One region of the Bradyrhizobium sp. WYCCWR15520 genome, then DNA from elsewhere that is predicted to be linked to it. Evidence: predicted binding sites of a transcription regulator. Region 1 holds the regulator's gene; each other region holds the start of a gene.
What was found. Region 1 encodes PhoB, which activates phosphate uptake and scavenging genes when phosphate is short. Its sites were predicted from a motif close to TGTCATNNANCTGTCAT; they were not measured.

Region 1 (5,761 bases):
CCAGCGTCTTGCCTTCGAGCGGCTTCTTGCCCTTTTCATGAGCCTTGAGCTTCGCCTTCATGTCGGCGCCCAGCGCCAGCATGTTGCGCAGCTCCTTTGGCGGCAACTCGTTGATGTCGAGGAAATGGCGGACGGACTTGCTCATCATCCCGCCGCCTTCTTCAACTGCGTAGCCGACAGCGCGCCGCAGGCGCGCTCCAGCATCTGGATGGACTGATCGATCTCGGCCTCGGTCACGATCAAGGGCGCGAGGAAACGCACCACATTGTCGCCGGCGCCGACGGTGAGCAATTTCTGGTCACGCAACGCATTGACAAGATCGCCCGAGGGCACCACGGCCTTGACGCCGACCAAGAGTCCCTCGCCGCGCACTTCCGAGAGCACGGCGGGATAGCGGTCGACCACCGAGGCGAGTTTCTGTTTCAACAGCAGCGACATCTTCTGCACGTGTTCGAAGAAGCCGGGCTTCAGCATCACGTCGAGCACGGCGTTGGCGGCTGCGATCGCCAGCGGATTGCCGCCGAAGGTCGAGCCGTGCGAGCCGGGCGTCATGCCGCTCGCGGCCTCCGCCGTCGCCAGCACCGCACCGATCGGAAAACCGCCGCCGAGCGCTTTCGCCAGCGACATCACATCCGGCGTGACGCCGACGCGCTTGTAGGCAAAGAGATCGCCGGTGCGGCCCATGCCGGTCTGCACCTCGTCGAACGCGAGCAACAGGCCCTTCTCGTCGCAGAGCTGGCGCAACGCCTTGAAGAAGGATTGCGGCGCGGAGCGCACACCGCCTTCGCCCTGCACCGGCTCGATCAGGATGCCCGCGGTATTGGGACCGATCGCCTTCTTCACGGCTTCCAAATCGCCATGCGGCACCTGGTCAAAACCGTCCATCGGCGGGCCAAAGCCTTCGAGATATTTGGCGGAGCCGGTGGCCGCGAGCGTGCCCAGCGTGCGGCCGTGGAAGGCGCCCTCGAAGGTGACGAGGCGATAGCGCTCGGGATGGCCCTTGGAGAATTGATAGCGGCGCACGAGCTTGATCACGCCCTCCATTGCTTCCGCGCCCGAATTGCAGAAAAACACCAGGTCGGCAAAGCTCTGCTCGCACAGCCGCGCGGCCAGCTTCTCGCCATCGGGCGACTTGAACAGGTTCGACATGTGCCAGAGTTTCGTCGCCTGTTCCTGCAGCGCCTTGATCAGATGCGGATGGCAGTGACCCAGCGCATTCACCGCGACGCCCGAGGTGAAATCGAGATAGCGCTCGCCATTGGTTGCGGTCAGCCAGCAGCCCTCGCCGCTTTCGAAGCCGAGATCGACCCTGGCGAAGACGGGAAGCAGATGCGACGTGGCGCTATTGGTCATGGCAATCACAAAAGGTTTGCACTGAAGGTTGACCGGCCGGGGACACGCAGGCAGTGGCGCGAACGCGGCAGCAGCCGGTCTGGCGAAAACGAAACGTGCCGCCTCTTAAGGGCGGCACGTGAGAGGTATTCTATGTCGGCCGGGAGCGCTGTCAACACGCCACGGAACGGCCTTTCCTGCAGTGCAAGATGCCAAAATCCGTAGGATTGCGGTGTGGTGGAAAACACGCAGTGAAACGCCTAGATGTCAGAAGATGTGGACGTTGGGGCGCGGACTCTTGCGCCCGAGTCACGCCATATTGTAGCGTTTGGGCTGTCGGGTACGACATCTCGTGCGGCAGTTCTGATCCCTAAGAGTCCATTTGTGCAGGCGTAAACGTTCGGGCGCGGTTAACGCGCCCGGCGAGGGCTAAGGGATTCTGACCGCAGGGATTTTTGAGACGAATGACATCGCCCGCGCTGCCCTCGATTGGCCGGCGCGATGCGAAGGGAAGATTACGATGACGGTTTTGACCTGGTCCGACGATCGCGTCGAGCAGCTGAAGAAGCTCTGGGAAGCCGGATTGTCCGCGAGCCAGATTGCCGCGGAACTCGGAAATGTGACGCGAAACGCCGTAATCGGCAAAGTGCACCGGCTGGGCCTGTCCGGCCGAGCCAAGAGTCCCTCCTCGGCCGCTCCGCGGCAGCGCAAGGCACGCCCCGCCGCCCAGCAGATGATGCGGGTGTCGCGCCCGGTCTCGCGCGGCAACACCGCGCTGGCGCACGCTTTCGAGGTGGAGATCGAGGCCGATCCGGTCGCCTTCGACAATGTAGTGCCGATGAGCCAGCGGCTGTCGCTGCTCGAACTGAACGAGGCGACCTGCCACTGGCCGGTCGGCGATCCTTCGAGCCCGGAATTCTTCTTCTGCGGCGGCAAGGCGCTCAGCGGCCTGCCCTACTGCGCGCATCACTCGCGCGTGGCGTATCAACCGGCCGCCGATCGGCGGCGGCAGCAGCCGAAGCAGACGAGGTAAGGCGCGCTCATTTGCGCGAGACGTAAGCGCTCCGCGCAAGGTGCGCTCCCTCGCCCCGCTTTTGCGGGGCCACGACGAGCGAAGCTCGCGCTGAGAGGGTTGGGGTGAGGGGCTCTCTCCGCGATTGCGGTCTATCGATAGACCTGTACCCCCGCATCCGGATCGCCGATGCGGCAACCACTGTCATTGCCAGCGACAAACGCCGAAGCGTTTGCGCAAGGGAGCGAAAGCGACGAAGCAATCCATACTTGCCGCGTGGCACTATGGATTGCTTCGCTTCGCTCGCAATGACGATGAGAGAGCTGCCGCTTTCGCGGGGACGACGGTGGAGTTTGCGCGGATGATAGCGAAGCCTTACGGCTCCACCTTGGCAAACCGGTCATCCAGCGCATAACCGGCGCCGCGCACGGTACGGATCGGGTCCTGCTCGCGGCCGGGGTTGAGCAGCTTGCGCAGGCGGCCGATGTGGACGTCGACGGTGCGTTCGTCGATATAGATGTCGCGGCCCCAGACGCTGTCGAGCAATTGCTCGCGGCTGAAGACGCGGCCGGGATGTTCGAGGAAAAATTCCAGCAGGCGATATTCGGTCGGGCCGAGGTCGATCTGGCGGCCGGAGCGCGCGACGCGGCGTTTCTCGCGGTCGAGTTCGATGTCGCCATAGGTCAGGACGGTAGCGAGCCGCTCCGGGCTTGCCCGACGCAACAGGCCTTTCACCCGCGCCAGGAGTTCCGGCACCGAGAACGGCTTGACGATGTAGTCGTCGGCACCGGTCGCAAGCCCCCGCACCCGCTCGCTCTCCTCGCCGCGCGCGGTCAGCATGATGATCGGCAACTGCTTGGTTTCGGGCCGGGCGCGCAGGCGGCGGCAGAGCTCGATGCCGGACAAGCCCGGAAGCATCCAGTCGAGCACGACGAGGTCGGGCACGCGCTCCTTCAGCCGCGTATCGGCGTCGTCGCCGCGGCCTACGGTCTCCACTTCGTAGCCTTCAGCGTCGAGGTTGTAGCGCAACAGCGTGGTCAGCGCTTCCTCGTCCTCGACCACCATAATGCGTGCGCTCATCCTTTTCTTGCCTCTTCTGTCTGACGCGTTTTCTTCACGCGAACCGGCCTCCACTTCGCTCGAAAACGCTACGTCAACTATTCGGCACGGTCGTAGCAAACGTCGTCATGTCGCCCTTCGGGCGCTTGTCGAGCATCTGCTGTCCCTCGATCATGTAGAACACGGTTTCGGCGATGTTGGTCGCGTGGTCGCCGATCCGCTCAATATTCTTGGCGCAGAACATCAAATGAATGCAGAACGAGATGTTGCGCGGGTCTTCCATCATGTAGGTGAGAAGTTCGCGGAACAGCGAGGTGCAGATGGCGTCGACTTCCTCGTCGCCTTTCCAGACCGCCATTGCCGCCGGCAGGTCGTGCGCGGCATAGGCGTCCAGCACCGACTTGACCTGCGTTTGCACCAGATCGGTCATGTGTTCGAGGCCGCGCATCAGCTTCAGCGGCTGGAAATCGTTCTCCAGGGCCGCGACCCGCTTGCCCATGTTCTTGGCGAGATCGCCGATCCGCTCCAGATCGGTGGCGACGCGCATGGCGCCGACGATTTCGCGCAAGTCGATCGCCATCGGCTGGCGGCGGGCGATGGTCAATACCGCTCGCTCCTCGATCAAATGCTGCAGGCGGTCGATCTCGACATCGGTTGCGACGACGCGCTTGCCGAGTGCGACGTCGCGGCGGACCAGCGCGTCGACGGATTCGGTGATCATGCGTTCGGCCAGGCCGCCCATCTCCGCGACTAGGCGGGTGAGTTCCTGAAGGTCGCTGTCGAACGCCTTGGCGGTGTGCTCGGAAGCCATGTCTTGTCTCCTCAGCCGAACCGGCCGGTGATGTAATCCTGGGTGCGTCGGTCGCTCGGCGAAGTGAAGATCTTGTTGGTGTCGTCGAATTCGATCAGCTCGCCGAGATACATGAAGGCGGTCTTGTCGGAGACGCGCGCCGCCTGCTGCATATTATGGGTGACGATGGCGATGGTGTAGTCCTCCGCCAGTTCCTGAATCAGTTCCTCGATCTTGGCGGTCGAGATCGGGTCGAGCGCCGAACAGGGTTCGTCAAACAGGATTACCTCGGGCCTGACAGCGACCGTGCGGGCGATGCAGAGCCGCTGCTGCTGGCCGCCGGACAGCGAGAGGCCGGAGGCGTTCAGCTTGTCCTTGACCTCGTTCCACAGCGCGCCGCCGCGCAGCGCCTTCTCCACCCGGCCGTCCATTTCCGACTTCGAGATCTTCTCATAGAGACGGATGCCGAAGGCGATGTTTTCGTAGATCGTCATCGGGAACGGCGTCGGCTTCTGGAACACCATGCCGACGCGGGCCCGCAGCAAATTGAGGTCGAGCTTGGGGTCAAGGATGTTGGTCTGGTCGAGCATAAGCTGACCGGTCGCCTTCTGGCCGGGATAAAGGTCGTACATCCGGTTGAAGATCCGCAGCAGCGTGGACTTGCCGCAGCCGGACGGGCCGATGAAGGCGGTGACGCGGTGGGTGCCGAGCGTCAGGTTGATGTTCTTCAGCGCGTGGTGTTCGCCATAGTAGAAGTTCAGGCCGCGCGCGGTCACCTTCGGCGCGGCCTCGGGCAGCGCTACCTGCGGAACGGGCCCGCTCGCGGAACTCACGGATACGGAGAGATCGGTCATTTGGATGTCCTCTCGGCGCCAAGAATGCGCGCGCCAATATTCAGGGCAAGTACGGTGAGCGTGATCAGCAGGGCCCCGGCCCAGGCGAGCTGCTTCCAGTAGGCATAGGGGCTCTGGACGAAGTTGTTGATGGTGACCGGCAGGTTCGCCATCGTCTTGGTCATATCCAGGCTGAAGAACTGGTTGGACAGCGCGGTGAACAGCAGCGGCGCGGTTTCGCCGGCGACGCGGGCGGTGGCCAGCAGGACGCCGGTGATCAGGCCGGCGCGCGCGGCGCGGTAGGCGATCCGCCGGATCACCAGCGAGCGCGGCATGCCGAGCGCGGACGCCGCCTCGCGCAAAGGATTGGGCACCAGCCCGAGCATGTCCTCGGTGGTGCGGACCACCACCGGGATCACGATCACGGCGAGCGCCAGACAGCCGGCGAAGGCTGAGAAGCCGCCCATCGGCGCGACGATGGCGCCGTAGATGAACAGGCCGATGATGATCGAGGGCGCGCTTAACAGGATGTCGTTGATGAAGCGGATCACCGAGGTGAGCTTGTCGTGCTTGCCGTATTCGGCGAGATACGTACCTGCGAACAGGCCGAGCGGCGCGCCGATGCCGACCCCGATCACGGTCATCATGATCGAGCCGATGATGGCGTTGCGCAGGCCGCCATCGGTCGAACCCGGCGGCGGCGTATCCTGGGTGAAGACGGCGAGATTGAGCCCG
Region 2 (5,761 bases), on a different contig from region 1:
CGCGGCGCCAGGTGGCGTCGAAAAAAGCCCGAACAGGACGTAGCCGCCCACCAGCACCGCCGAAATGACCGAGGCCGCCATCGTGTTGGAGGCGAGCTTGTGCACCCTCTCGTAGGTACGCGTTGTCTTCGTCGTGGGGGACGGCTGCAGCGCAATGGCGAGCAGTTCATCGTAGGTCGCGCGCTGCTCGGCATCGTTCAGGATGTCATAGGCGCGCACGAGCTCCCTGAACCTCAGCGCGGCATCTGGATTGTCGGGATTGATATCGGGATGCGTCGCCTTCGCGGCCTTGCGGAACGCCGTCCGCAATCCCTCGGCGTTATCGCTCGGAAGGGCTCCGAGCAAATCGTACAGCGTCCCCATGGTGGTACTCGCGACTACTCCCCCCGGAACGTCCGCCGCCGCGGAACTCCCGATTGACGACGCCCCAGATAATGAAAAATATCAAGGCGGTAGGATGATCCTGTTATGGCAAAAGCATGCCATGGTTAACGTCGTTGCCGTGCATTGCGGTAAAGCGGTGCCGTTTTGTGCAGCAGGAGTTGCTGAGGGCGCCCCGGGTCAACTTCGCGCAAAGCTATCCAATGGGCCGGCCGGTGCCGGTCGGCAGCCTCGACCGCCAGCCTCAGGCCTAGTCTCCAAGCCGCGATATTCCAAGGTCGTCGGCGACCTGGTCCAGTGCGCGCAATAGCGCCGGGGCGACGGGAATTCCTGCGCTCGTCCGCTTCATCCGCGTTTCATGGCTGCGTTCGCCGGGCATCCAGATGCGGTCTACGCCCGGGATGCGTTCGCTGTTGCGGAAATCGCGCACCAGCGCATCGACGCTTCGCTTGAAGACGGCGACGTCGCCGAAAGCGGCGATGTTGATCGCGGCGATCGCCTGTCCGGTGTTGGTGACGCTGTCGTCATCGTGGTTGAAGTCGATGACCTCGCGGCCCATCGCGGCGCCGCCGAGCGTGCCCGCGAGCAGGCCGATGATCATCGCCAGCCCATAGCCCTTGTATCCGGCCTCCATGCCGCCGAGCGGCAGCAGCATGCCTTCGTCGGCGCGTTTCGGGTCGGTCAGCGGCTTGCCCTTGCGGTCGATCATCCAGCCCTCCGGCATGGTCTCGCCGCGCAACGCCTTGGTCTTCACCTTGCCGTAGGCGGCGACCGTCGTCGCCATGTCGAGCACGATCGGCTTTTCCTCGCCGGCCGGAATCGCCGCCGCGATCGGATTGGTCGACAGCAGCATGTCGAGGCCGCCCCAGGGCGGAAGGTGGTTGGCATTGCCGACTGCGAAATAGAGCCCGATCATGTCATGGGCCAGCGGCATCGTGGCATAGAGCGAGGCGGGGCCGGCATGGTTTGAGAACTGCGAGTTGACCCAGCCGATGCCGGTGGTCCGCGCTTTTTCGATCGCCATCCCGGCGGCGCGTTTCATGACGAGGTGGCCCATGCCGTTGTCGCCATTAAGCACGGCCGTGCTGGCGTGCTCATGCACGACATGGATGTTCGGCCGGACGTTGAAGCCGCCGGCCTTGATCCGCCTGATATATTGCGGCAACCGGCTGACGCCATGCCCGTCCGCCCCCTGCAGGTCGGCCGCCGCCATCAGCGCCGCGACCTCTGCGGCGTCAGCGTCCGGCAGGCCGACCGCGGCGAGCGCCTGCTGAATGAAGGCCTTCAGCCGGTCGAAAGTAACTGACGTCTCGGACAGGACGGGCACTCCCGTAAGGCCCGCGGGCGTGGCCGCGCCGGGCGAAGTCGACGGCGATGTGCGGGGCCGCTAGCCCGTGCCGAACGCCTTGAAGGTGATGATGGTGTGGGTGTCCTGGATACCCGGAATCACCTGCACCTTCTCGTTGACGAAATGGCCGATGTCGGTGTCGTTGTCGACGTAGAACTTGACCAGCAGATCGTAATCGCCGGCGGTGGAATAGATCTCCGAGGCGATCTCGGCCTCGGCGAGCGCATTGGCGACGGCGTAGGACTGGCCGAGCTTGCATTTGAACTGGACGAAGAAGGGAACCATCGCTGTCGTCTCCGAATAAATTGGCCCCAATAGGCCAAAAACCGCCGGTCATGGCAAGCCAGCTTGCTGCCCACGGCCGGGCGCGGTAGGACAATCCATGATCCCAAACACGCCAACTGCGCGAGGCTTGCGGTGACGACGCCGATCGCCCTGACCATCGCCGGCTCCGATTCCTCTGGCGGCGCCGGTATCCAGGCCGACCTGAAGACGTTTGCTGCGCTCGGCGTCTACGGTGCCTCCGTAATCACGGCGCTGACAGCGCAGAATACCCAGGGCGTCAGCGGCATCCATCAGGTGCCGGCTGAATTCGTCACCGCGCAGATCGACGCGGTGTTTTCCGATCTGGCGGTAGGCGCGGTCAAGATCGGCATGGTGGCGCATCCGCCTGTCATCGATGCCATCGTCGCGGGGCTTGCGCGCTGGTCGCCGAACCACGTCGTGCTCGATCCCGTGATGGTCGCAACTTCGGGCGACCGGTTGCTCGCCGCCGAAGCGGTCGAGGCGCTGCGGACAAAACTCATTCCGCTGGCATCGGTGATCACGCCCAACCTGCCGGAGGCGGCGGCGCTGCTCGATGAAGCCGTGGCGGCGGACGAAGCCGCAGTCGAGCAACAGGGCAAGCGTTTGCTCGGGCTGGGGTGCAAAGCGGTCCTGATCAAGGGCGGCCACGGCGAGGGCGCCGAGAGCATCGACTATCTGGTCGGCGCGAATGGTGCGATCGCGCTGGCCGCGCCGCGCATCGCGACGAAGAACACCCACGGCACCGGCTGCTCGCTATCCTCGGCGATTGCGGCGGGGCTCGCGAGGGGGGAGGGCACGGAGACCGCCGTGCGCAACGCCAAGGCGTGGGTGACCGCCGCGATTGCAGCGGCAGACCGGTTCAGCGTTGGGCATGGCCACGGCCCGGTGCATCATTTTCACAAATATTATTGAGCGTCTCCGTTGTCCCTGCGAACGCGGGACGACGTCGAGATATCGCCGCCGCGATGTCGCTTGCCTGTCGCATCGCGCTGCTATCCGCAAACTGCGGGGCGCGACATTGATTCTCGTGGGGCTATGGGTCGCGTGAACTAGTCATCGCCCTGTCACAGAAATCTGTCAGGGGACAGGCATGGGTAGTGACGCCTTGAGTGAAGAGAGCCCGGAACGGCGCTTTCGTACCTTGTTCATCTCCGATGTCCATCTCGGGGCCCGCGGCTCGCAAGCGGATCGATTGCTGGATTTTCTCAGAACACACGACGCCGACACCATCTATCTGGTCGGCGACATCGTCGATGGCTGGGCGCTGAAGTCGAGCTGGTACTGGCCGCAATCGCATAACGACTTCGTGCAGAAGATGCTGCGCAAGGCGCGCAAGGGCGCCAAGGTCATCTACGTGCCGGGCAATCACGACGAATTCCTGCGCAACTATTACGGCACCCATTTCGGCGGCATCGATGTGGTGGAGAACACCATTCACACCGGCGTCGACGGCAAGCGCTACCTCGTCATCCACGGCGACATCTTCGATCTCGTGGTGCAGAACGCGCGCTGGCTCGCCCATCTCGGCGACAAGGCCTACGACTTCGCCATCCAGATGAACCGTCTGGTCAACTTCTTCCGCCGCATGTTCGGCGTGCCCTATTGGTCGCTGTCGCAATGGGCGAAGCTGAAGGTCAAGAATGCCGTGAACTATATCGGCGCGTTCGAACAGACGCTGGCCGGTGAAGCGCGGCGGCACGGCGCCGACGGCGTGATCTGCGGCCACATCCATTACGCCACCATCCGCGACGAGCATGGCATCCGCTACATGAATTGCGGCGACTGGGTGGAGAGCTGTACCGCGCTCGCCGAGCACGAGGACGGCCGGTTCGAGATCATCACCTGGACCGATCCGGTGCGAAGGGCTGCGCCGGTTCCCCGCGTCGCGGCGCGCGCCGCATGACGCATATCCTGGTCGCAACCGATGCGTGGCATCCCCAGGTCAACGGGGTGGTGCGCACGCTGACCGCAATGGCGGAAGCGGCCAGGGGACTTGGTGTCGAGGTGAGTTTCCTGACGCCGCAATCGTTTCGCACCTTTGCGATGCCGAGCTATCCCGACCTGCGGCTGGCTCTGCCGTATCCAGCAAAAATCGCGCGATTGATCAAAGCGGCAAGGCCCGACAGCATTCATATCGCGACCGAGGGCCCGATCGGGCTTCTGGTGCGGCGCTATTGCCGCAAGCATGGCTTGCCGTTTACCACGAGCTTTCACACCCGGTTTCCCGAATATGTCTCGGCGCGCTCGCCAATCCCGGAATCATGGGTGTGGAAGGCGCTTCAGTGGTTTCATCGGCCGAGCCGGGCGGTGATGGCGGCGACGCCGGCGCTGGCAGCCGAATTGCGGATGCGCGGTTTTCGCAACGTGGTGCTGTGGTCGCGCGGCGTCGATACCTCGCTATTCCATCCGCGCAGCACCGATCTCTGCCTGCCGATGCCGGTCTATCTCTGCGTCGGCCGGATCGCGGTGGAGAAGAATCTCGAAGCCTTCCTCGATCTCGATCTGCCTGGCACCAAGCTCATCGTCGGCGATGGACCTGCCCGGATGGCGCTGGAGCGGAAGTATCCTGATGCCGTGTTCCTCGGCGCAAGGCACGGCGAGGAACTGGCGGAAATCTACGCAGCCTCCGACGTTTTCGTCTTCCCCAGCCGGACCGACACGTTTGGACTGGTGCTGCTGGAGGCGCTGGCCAGCGGGCTGCCGGTCGCGGCCTTTCCTGTCACCGGCCCGCGCGACGTGATCGGCGCGGCGCCCGTGGGCGTGCTGAGCGAGGATTTGCGGGCCGCCTGCCTTGAGGCGCTGCAGATCTCGCGGGAAGATTGCGTCGAATTCGCCGCCGCCCATACCTGGCAGGCCTCCACGCGGGTTTTCATCGAGCATGCCATGAATTCTCGCCCGGTCGAATCGGAGGGTGAGGCGGCCGAATTTGTGGCGGAAGACCCGCATTTCGCCGCCTGAGATCACCTGAATCTGTATTGCTCGTCGGCCTGCTTGCGCGATACAAAGTGTGGATGACGGAAAAAGCCTCAACGGCACCGGTCGGTGCCGCAGATATCGACGCGGCGGCGCGGGTGGTTGCCCCGTTCGCTGTGCGGACGCCGCTCTTGTCGTTCCCCGTTCTCAACGAGCGCGTCGGGACCAAAGTCTTTCTCAAGCCTGAAATGCTGCAGCGGACCGGATCGTTCAAGTTCCGCGGCGCCTTCAACAAGCTGGCTTCGATCCCGCAGGACAAGCGGGGCGGCGGGGTCGTTGCGTTCTCTTCCGGAAACCATGCCCAGGGCGTGGCGGCGGCGGCGCAGATCCTCAACATGCAGGCGACCATCGTGATGCCTGCGGATTCTCCGGTCACCAAGCGCGAGCGCACCAAGGGCTACGGCGCCGAGGTGGTGCTCTACGACCGCGACAAGGAAGACCGCGAAGCCATTGCCAACGGCATCGCCAGCAAGCGTGGTGCGACGCTGGTCCGCCCCTATGACGATCCCTTCGTCATCGCCGGGCAGGGCACCGCGGGCCGCGAGATCGCAGAGGACATGGCGGCGCTCGGGCTCAGCGCCGATATCGTGGTGGCCCCGGCGTCGGGCGGCGGGCTGATCGCCGGCGTTGCGACGGCGGTGAAGTCAAAATTTCCGCAAGCGCAGGTGATCGTCGCCGAGCCGAAGGACTATGACGATCACGGCCTGTCGCTGCGCGCCGGCCATCGCGAGGCCCATCACGCCGCCGGCCGCA
Region 3 (5,761 bases), on a different contig from region 1:
CAGAAATCCGCCGGCCTTGCCGGACGCCGCCGCGGCCACTTCGGTCCGCTCCACCACGATGACGTCGATGCCGCGGCGAGCGAGGAAGTAGGCGGTGCAGGCTCCGATCACGCCGGCTCCGCAAATCACGATCCGCATGATGTCTCCATGGATCCCTACAGAAGCGCCGAGCCAGCCCAGGCCTGGCTCATTGGCTGCTGTTCGCCCGGCCACCAGTTTGACGGCGTGTTATGGCCGAAATTTTGGTGGGACGTAGCGTAAACGGGTGTCATCGCTTTGGTGGCTGTCAAAATAGCGGCACACTCCACAAAGAGTCGATCCCGGAGGACCGCTCCGATTAGAGAGTCGATTGCGAGGCGCGGCGTACTGAAGCGGCGTCGCGCCGATTTAGTTCAGCTCTGGCTCTGGGCTTGAAAAGCACTTATAGGCGGGAAATGCACCTCGCCTTTGGCCCATCTCGGCAAGTTATTGAAGCTGCAAACATCTTCTCCGCCCTCCGAGCGCACCACAGGCATAAACCATTGATGCGAAAAATGTTTTCGCGGTTTTTCTACTCCCGCATTGTTACTCACAGCGAACGTTAGTACTTTGTTCCGTGCAAATCTTCCCTGTTTGGTTTCGCGCGTCTTGGTTCAGCGCTTGCTCTCGTTGTCGTCGCATCTTTATTTGAACCAACGCCCCGCGAAGGAAAACCACCATTTGCTCACAAGAGGGCAGTGGCGTAGCGCAGCGCAGAAATCGGCGGGTTCGTACTCTTATCCGTGAGCGCTATGCGGTCCCCGAGCTGCGTGTCCATCAAAAGACATGCGGGCAGGGTGCCGTCCGCACTGCCAGACTACGTCGTTGAGCACGCCCACTGCCTCACGCCGATGTCGATCAATGACAGCCAAGTCGGGGTCGTATGGCGGTTACGGCAATGGACGGTGCCGAGACCGGAAAGTTGATTTGTCACGCTGATCCCTTGCCGACGCCTTGGCCATATTGGTCCGGTCCAAGCGGCATCGCTCCAGCTTGCCGCGGGCCTTCATGCGTAAGATTCAGGGAGCAGAAAAATCAGGTGGGTTGTGCGGAAAAACGGTAGCGCTCGCCCGCTACTTCTTCCCACTATTTCGTACGGCAGCCCACGATTATCTGCGATTTCGCACGCTTGATGGTAGCGCCCATGACGGCCTGCCCGAGTTGGCGATGGTGGCTTTCGCAGAATGAGCTGTTATGGAAGCTCTCCTTGGCAATAACGGACACCCCATTGGCGCCACCAATTGATTGGCGGCTCGCTACGAGACGGGGCTCAAATTACACAAATGGAGTCAGTCCGCGCACTGATAAGCAAAGAGGCGAAACCTTATCAATCGTGAGTTTGAAGCCCATTAACCGACATGGAGGCAGGCACGGCCGGGGCGATGTAGAGAGCTACTCCTTACTCTTCGCGCAGGCGAGTTTCATCGCTCGCCGGTCCGTCCGTACTTTCGGTCGTTCGCCGGCTCTGGATCTGGCTTGATCTCAACCGCACTGCTTGTGAACGGGCTACCGGGCTGAGCAACGAGGTCGGTTTTGACCCCAGACCGGACCTCATTGCCACGTTGTTTTACGGGCGACGATTTTAATGTTCTGGCCAAACGAAAGCCGACCCAGTTGTCCTGGACGTCTGGGGTGATAAGGAAGCGGCTTCCGGATCGGACGCCCAATGGATTGCCGATCCAGGAACCGCCGCGCACGACACGGTCGGTGCAATCTCCGTATGTGACGGGCGGAGCCATCGACCGGCGCGCTAGCAGCTGTCCCTGAAGCAGTCCTGCACCCGCGACAGAGTAGGCGCGGTTCGAGGGTTAACAACCGGTAAGTACAGCTGTCCGACTTCAGTCACGCGACTGTCACATAACCGTAATATTATGCCTTTGCCGCGTCTCTACCGGGTTGCTTCGGAACGCGATCCCAGGTGATCGACCGCCCGCCCGACGGACCTCTGAATTCATCAAAGCGGTCGTCAAGGCATCATAAATCCACAACGAGAAGTTTCTTAGGGTGCCGCTCCGGCGTTAAGCGTTTTTGAACCAGCCTTGAACGTCTAACCACAGGAGTTTGATATGAGAGCGAAGTTGCTTGCTGCCACGTCGTTCGTAGCTCTTGCCGGCGCGTTAAATACACCGGCATTCGCGCAGACGAAAACCATTACCATCGACGGTTCGAGCACCGTCTTCCCGGTTTCTGAGGCAGTCGCCGAAGAGTTCCAAAAACTAAAGAAGGCCGAGGTTCGTGTGACCGTCGGTATTTCGGGCACCGGCGGTGGATTCAAGAAATTCTGCCGCGGCGAGACGGACATTTCGAATGGCTCGCGGCCGATCCTTCGCCAGGAAATGGATGAATGCGCCAAGAACGGCATCAAGTTCATCGAGATGCCGATTGCCTTCGATGCGCTTACTGTCGCGGTCAGCCCGAAGAACAAGTTCCTGGAATGCATTTCCGTTGCCGATCTGAAGAAGATTTGGGAACCTGCTGCCCAGGGCAAGGTGATGAACTTCAGTGACGTCAATCCGGCATGGCCGAATAAGAAGATGGCGCTCTTTGGAGCGGGCGCTGATTCAGGCACATTCGATTATTTTACCGAGGCCGTGAATGGCAAAGCCAAGGCTACCCGCGCTGACTTTACCGCGAGTGAAGATGACAACGTCCTCGTGACGGGCATCGAGCGCGACGAGAATGGGCTCGGCTATATCCCGTTCGCCTATTACGAGCCGCACAAGAATAAGCTGAAGGCCTTGGGCATCGATGAAGGCAAGGGCAAAGGCTGCGTGAAACCGTCGCTCGAGGCGGTTACCGCCGGCACCTACAACCCGCTCGCGCGCCCGCTCTTCATCTATGTCAGCACCAAGGCCGCCGAGAAGCCCGAGGTGAAGGAGTACGTCGATTTCCTCATGACCAAAGGCCCGGCGCTTATAACGGAAGTGAAATATCTGCCGCTTCCTCCTGCTGCCTACGCAACTGCGCACAAGCACTTCAAGGATGGCCGGCTTGGCACGGTATTCGGTGGCGTCCCTGAGGTCGGCGTGTCGGTCGAAGACCTGATGAAGCGCGACGCGAAGACCTGATCGATAGAAGACCTGATCAAACGGCGGAGCATTGGCCCGGAGGAGCCGATAAGCCCCTCCGGGCCCTCTGACCGGGGCTAATGGGGAATAACTATGGCGTCTGCACTGACTGTCGGCGAGCGCCGCATCCAACGACTACGCGAGCGTGCGATTGAATTCGTTCTTCTTGTTGCGGCCGCATCGTCGGTTTTTGTAACGATCGCTATCGTTGCCGTGCTGATCTACGAATCGATCGGGTTTTTCAGCTCGGTGCCGATTTCAGAGTTTCTGTTCGGAACGACCTGGACTCCTCTCTTCGCAAACCCGCGATACGGTATCCTTCCTCTTCTTGGGGGCACGCTTCTGAGCACCTTTGTTGCGCTGTTGTTTGTTGCGCCCATCGGGCTTGTGACCGCGATTTATCTCAGCGAGTTCGCGTCACCCAAGGTTCGCGAAATCGTCAAGCCGATCCTGGAGCTGCTAAGCGGCGTGCCGACAGTTGTGTATGGTTTCTTTGCCCTATTGTTCATGACGCCGTTTTTGCAGACTTTTGTTCCAAACCTGCCGGGCTTCAACATTTTAAGTGCGGGCATCGTCATCGGCATAATGATCATTCCGTACGTGGCCTCGTTGTCGGAAGATGCCATGCGCGCTGTCCCCAACAACCTTCGCGACGGTTCGTTGGCGATGGGAGCAACTCGGCTTGAGACGGCCATCAAAGTCGTTCTCCCTGCCGCGACCTCTGGAGTGGCGGCCGCTTTCATTCTTGGAATGTCGCGCGCAGTTGGCGAAACGATGATCGTCGCGATTGCTGCTGGCCAACAACCAAATCTCACCGTCGATCCACGCGAACCCGCCGCTACGATTACCGCTTATATCGTTCAGGTTGCCCTAGGCGATCTGCCGCACGGCAGCCTTGCCTACCAGACGATCTTCGCCACCGGATTGGCGCTTCTCCTGCTCACTCTCTGCTTCAACATTGCCGGGTTTTGGCTCCGCCATAAATTCCGCGAGGTCTACTAATGTCCACCACATCGACGATGATTGGCGATAGGGCGACGAGCCGTGCGGTTGACAACGCATTTGTCGATCGTCTCAAGCGTCGCCGGACGAACGAAGTAATCTTTATTTGTCTGGGACTCGCTGCCACATCCATTGGACTGATTGCGCTGGCCGCGCTGATGATCGATCTGGCCGCTTCAGGTTATCCAAGGCTGACTGCCGACTTCTTTACCAATTTCCCGTCCCGGCGCGCGGGCCAGGCAGGTATCCTCTCCGCTTGGGTTGGCTCGCTTCTCGTGATTTCGGTCACAGCCTTTATTGGAGTTCCTCTCGGCGTGGCCGCGGGAATTTATCTCGAGGAGTATGCACCCAAGAATATCTGGACGAATGTCATCGAAATCAATGTCAGCAATCTTGCAGGCGTTCCATCGATCGTCTTTGGTCTTCTGGCCCTCGGACTCTTTGTCTACGGCTTCGGGACGGGCCGGAGTATATTTACGGCTGGCCTCACGCTGGCTCTGCTAATCCTGCCCATCATTATCGTTGCCACACGCGAAGCACTACGTGCCGTTCCATGGAGCCTGCGTGAGGCAGCGTACGGTATCGGCGCAACAAAGTGGCAAGTCACGCAAGACCACGTTCTGCCAGCGGCCGTTCCTGGGGTGCTGACAGGCGTTATTATTGGTATTTCCCGTGCTCTCGGCGAAACCGCGCCGCTTGTCACTATCGGTGCCCTTTCGTTCATCGCATTCCTGCCTCCGTCGCCCGTCAGCGCCGAGTTTCCTTTCATATCATTTGCGTGGTTGTTCGAAGGGTTCACGGTTCTGCCGATCCAAGCGTTCAACTGGGTGTCTCGCCCGGGCGAAGATTTCCACTCCAATGCCGCCGCAGCCGGCCTTGTTTTGTTGGCGATTACGCTTCTTCTCAACGGTGTCGCCATTTACTTCCGCTATCGGCTTCGAAAGAAGCTGCAATGGTAAGGCTTGATTTGCGAGCGCATACGGCAAGCCCAGAGTTACGGAGTTTTCGATGAACACCCACAGCGCACCAACAATGCCATCGGTGACGATTGGCGCATCCAGCGAAGTTCTCGCAAATCGGTCGAAAATTACCGCAAAGAATGTCAACGTCTTCTACGGAGAGAAACAGGCGCTTTTTGACGTTACGGTCAATATTCAGGAGAAGTCGGTCACTTCGTTCATCGGTCCCTCCGGTTGCGGCAAGTCGACGTTCTTGCGCTGTTTCAATCGAATGAACGATACGATTCCGATATGCCGCGTTACCGGCGACATCGAGATCGATAACACCAATATCTATGAGCGTGGCCTTGACGTGGTTCAACTTCGTGCCCGTGTAGGTATGGTGTTTCAGAAGCCAAACCCGTTTCCCAAATCGATCTACGACAATATCGCCTATGGGCCTCGAATTCATGGTCTCGCACGCAGCAAGGCGGATATGGACGGGATTGTTGAAACCAGCCTAAGAAAAGCAGGACTCTTCGAGGAGGTTAAGGATCGGCTCCGTGAGTCAGGAACCGGGTTGTCGGGCGGCCAACAGCAGCGTCTTTGCATCGCTCGTGCTATCGCTGTCGGACCGGAAGTCATTCTCATGGATGAGCCGTGCTCCTCGCTCGATCCGATCGCGACCGCCCGTATCGAAGAACTGATCGACGATCTGAAAGAGAACTTTACAAT

Region 2: a site for PhoB is predicted at 3,087-3,103, ahead of AC0QUY_RS29490 (UDP-2,3-diacylglucosamine diphosphatase). Genes of this name have one in related genera too.
Region 3: a site for PhoB is predicted at 1,870-1,886, ahead of AC0QUY_RS28135 (PstS family phosphate ABC transporter substrate-binding protein). Genes of this name have one in related genera too.

The regions. Positions count from the first base shown of each region.
Region 1 covers NZ_JBWBWM010000012.1:10,883-16,643, forward strand. Annotated here, with positions in the region: gene argF (ornithine carbamoyltransferase) at 1-145, opposite strand, end outside; gene AC0QUY_RS15080 (acetylornithine transaminase) at 145-1,353, opposite strand; gene AC0QUY_RS15085 (GcrA family cell cycle regulator) at 1,853-2,365, shown strand; gene phoB (phosphate regulon transcriptional regulator PhoB) at 2,720-3,424, opposite strand; gene phoU (phosphate signaling complex protein PhoU) at 3,498-4,214, opposite strand; gene pstB (phosphate ABC transporter ATP-binding protein PstB) at 4,226-5,047, opposite strand; gene pstA (phosphate ABC transporter permease PstA) at 5,044-5,761, opposite strand, start outside.
Region 2 covers NZ_JBWBWM010000029.1:86,109-91,869, reverse strand. Annotated here, with positions in the region: gene AC0QUY_RS29510 (J domain-containing protein) at 1-363, opposite strand, end outside; gene AC0QUY_RS29505 (Ldh family oxidoreductase) at 632-1,708, opposite strand; gene AC0QUY_RS29500 (Lrp/AsnC ligand binding domain-containing protein) at 1,769-2,014, opposite strand; gene thiD (bifunctional hydroxymethylpyrimidine kinase/phosphomethylpyrimidine kinase) at 2,147-2,947, shown strand; gene AC0QUY_RS29490 (UDP-2,3-diacylglucosamine diphosphatase) at 3,126-3,938, shown strand; gene AC0QUY_RS29485 (glycosyltransferase family 4 protein) at 3,935-4,993, shown strand; gene AC0QUY_RS29480 (threonine ammonia-lyase) at 5,047-5,761, shown strand, end outside.
Region 3 covers NZ_JBWBWM010000027.1:23,586-29,346, forward strand. Annotated here, with positions in the region: partial or broken gene AC0QUY_RS28120 (FAD-dependent oxidoreductase) at 1-138, opposite strand, end outside; gene AC0QUY_RS28125 (hypothetical protein) at 1,027-1,206, shown strand; gene AC0QUY_RS28130 (SUMF1/EgtB/PvdO family nonheme iron enzyme) at 1,440-1,757, opposite strand; gene AC0QUY_RS28135 (PstS family phosphate ABC transporter substrate-binding protein) at 2,085-3,086, shown strand; gene pstC (phosphate ABC transporter permease subunit PstC) at 3,180-4,088, shown strand; gene pstA (phosphate ABC transporter permease PstA) at 4,088-5,047, shown strand; gene pstB (phosphate ABC transporter ATP-binding protein PstB) at 5,121-5,761, shown strand, end outside.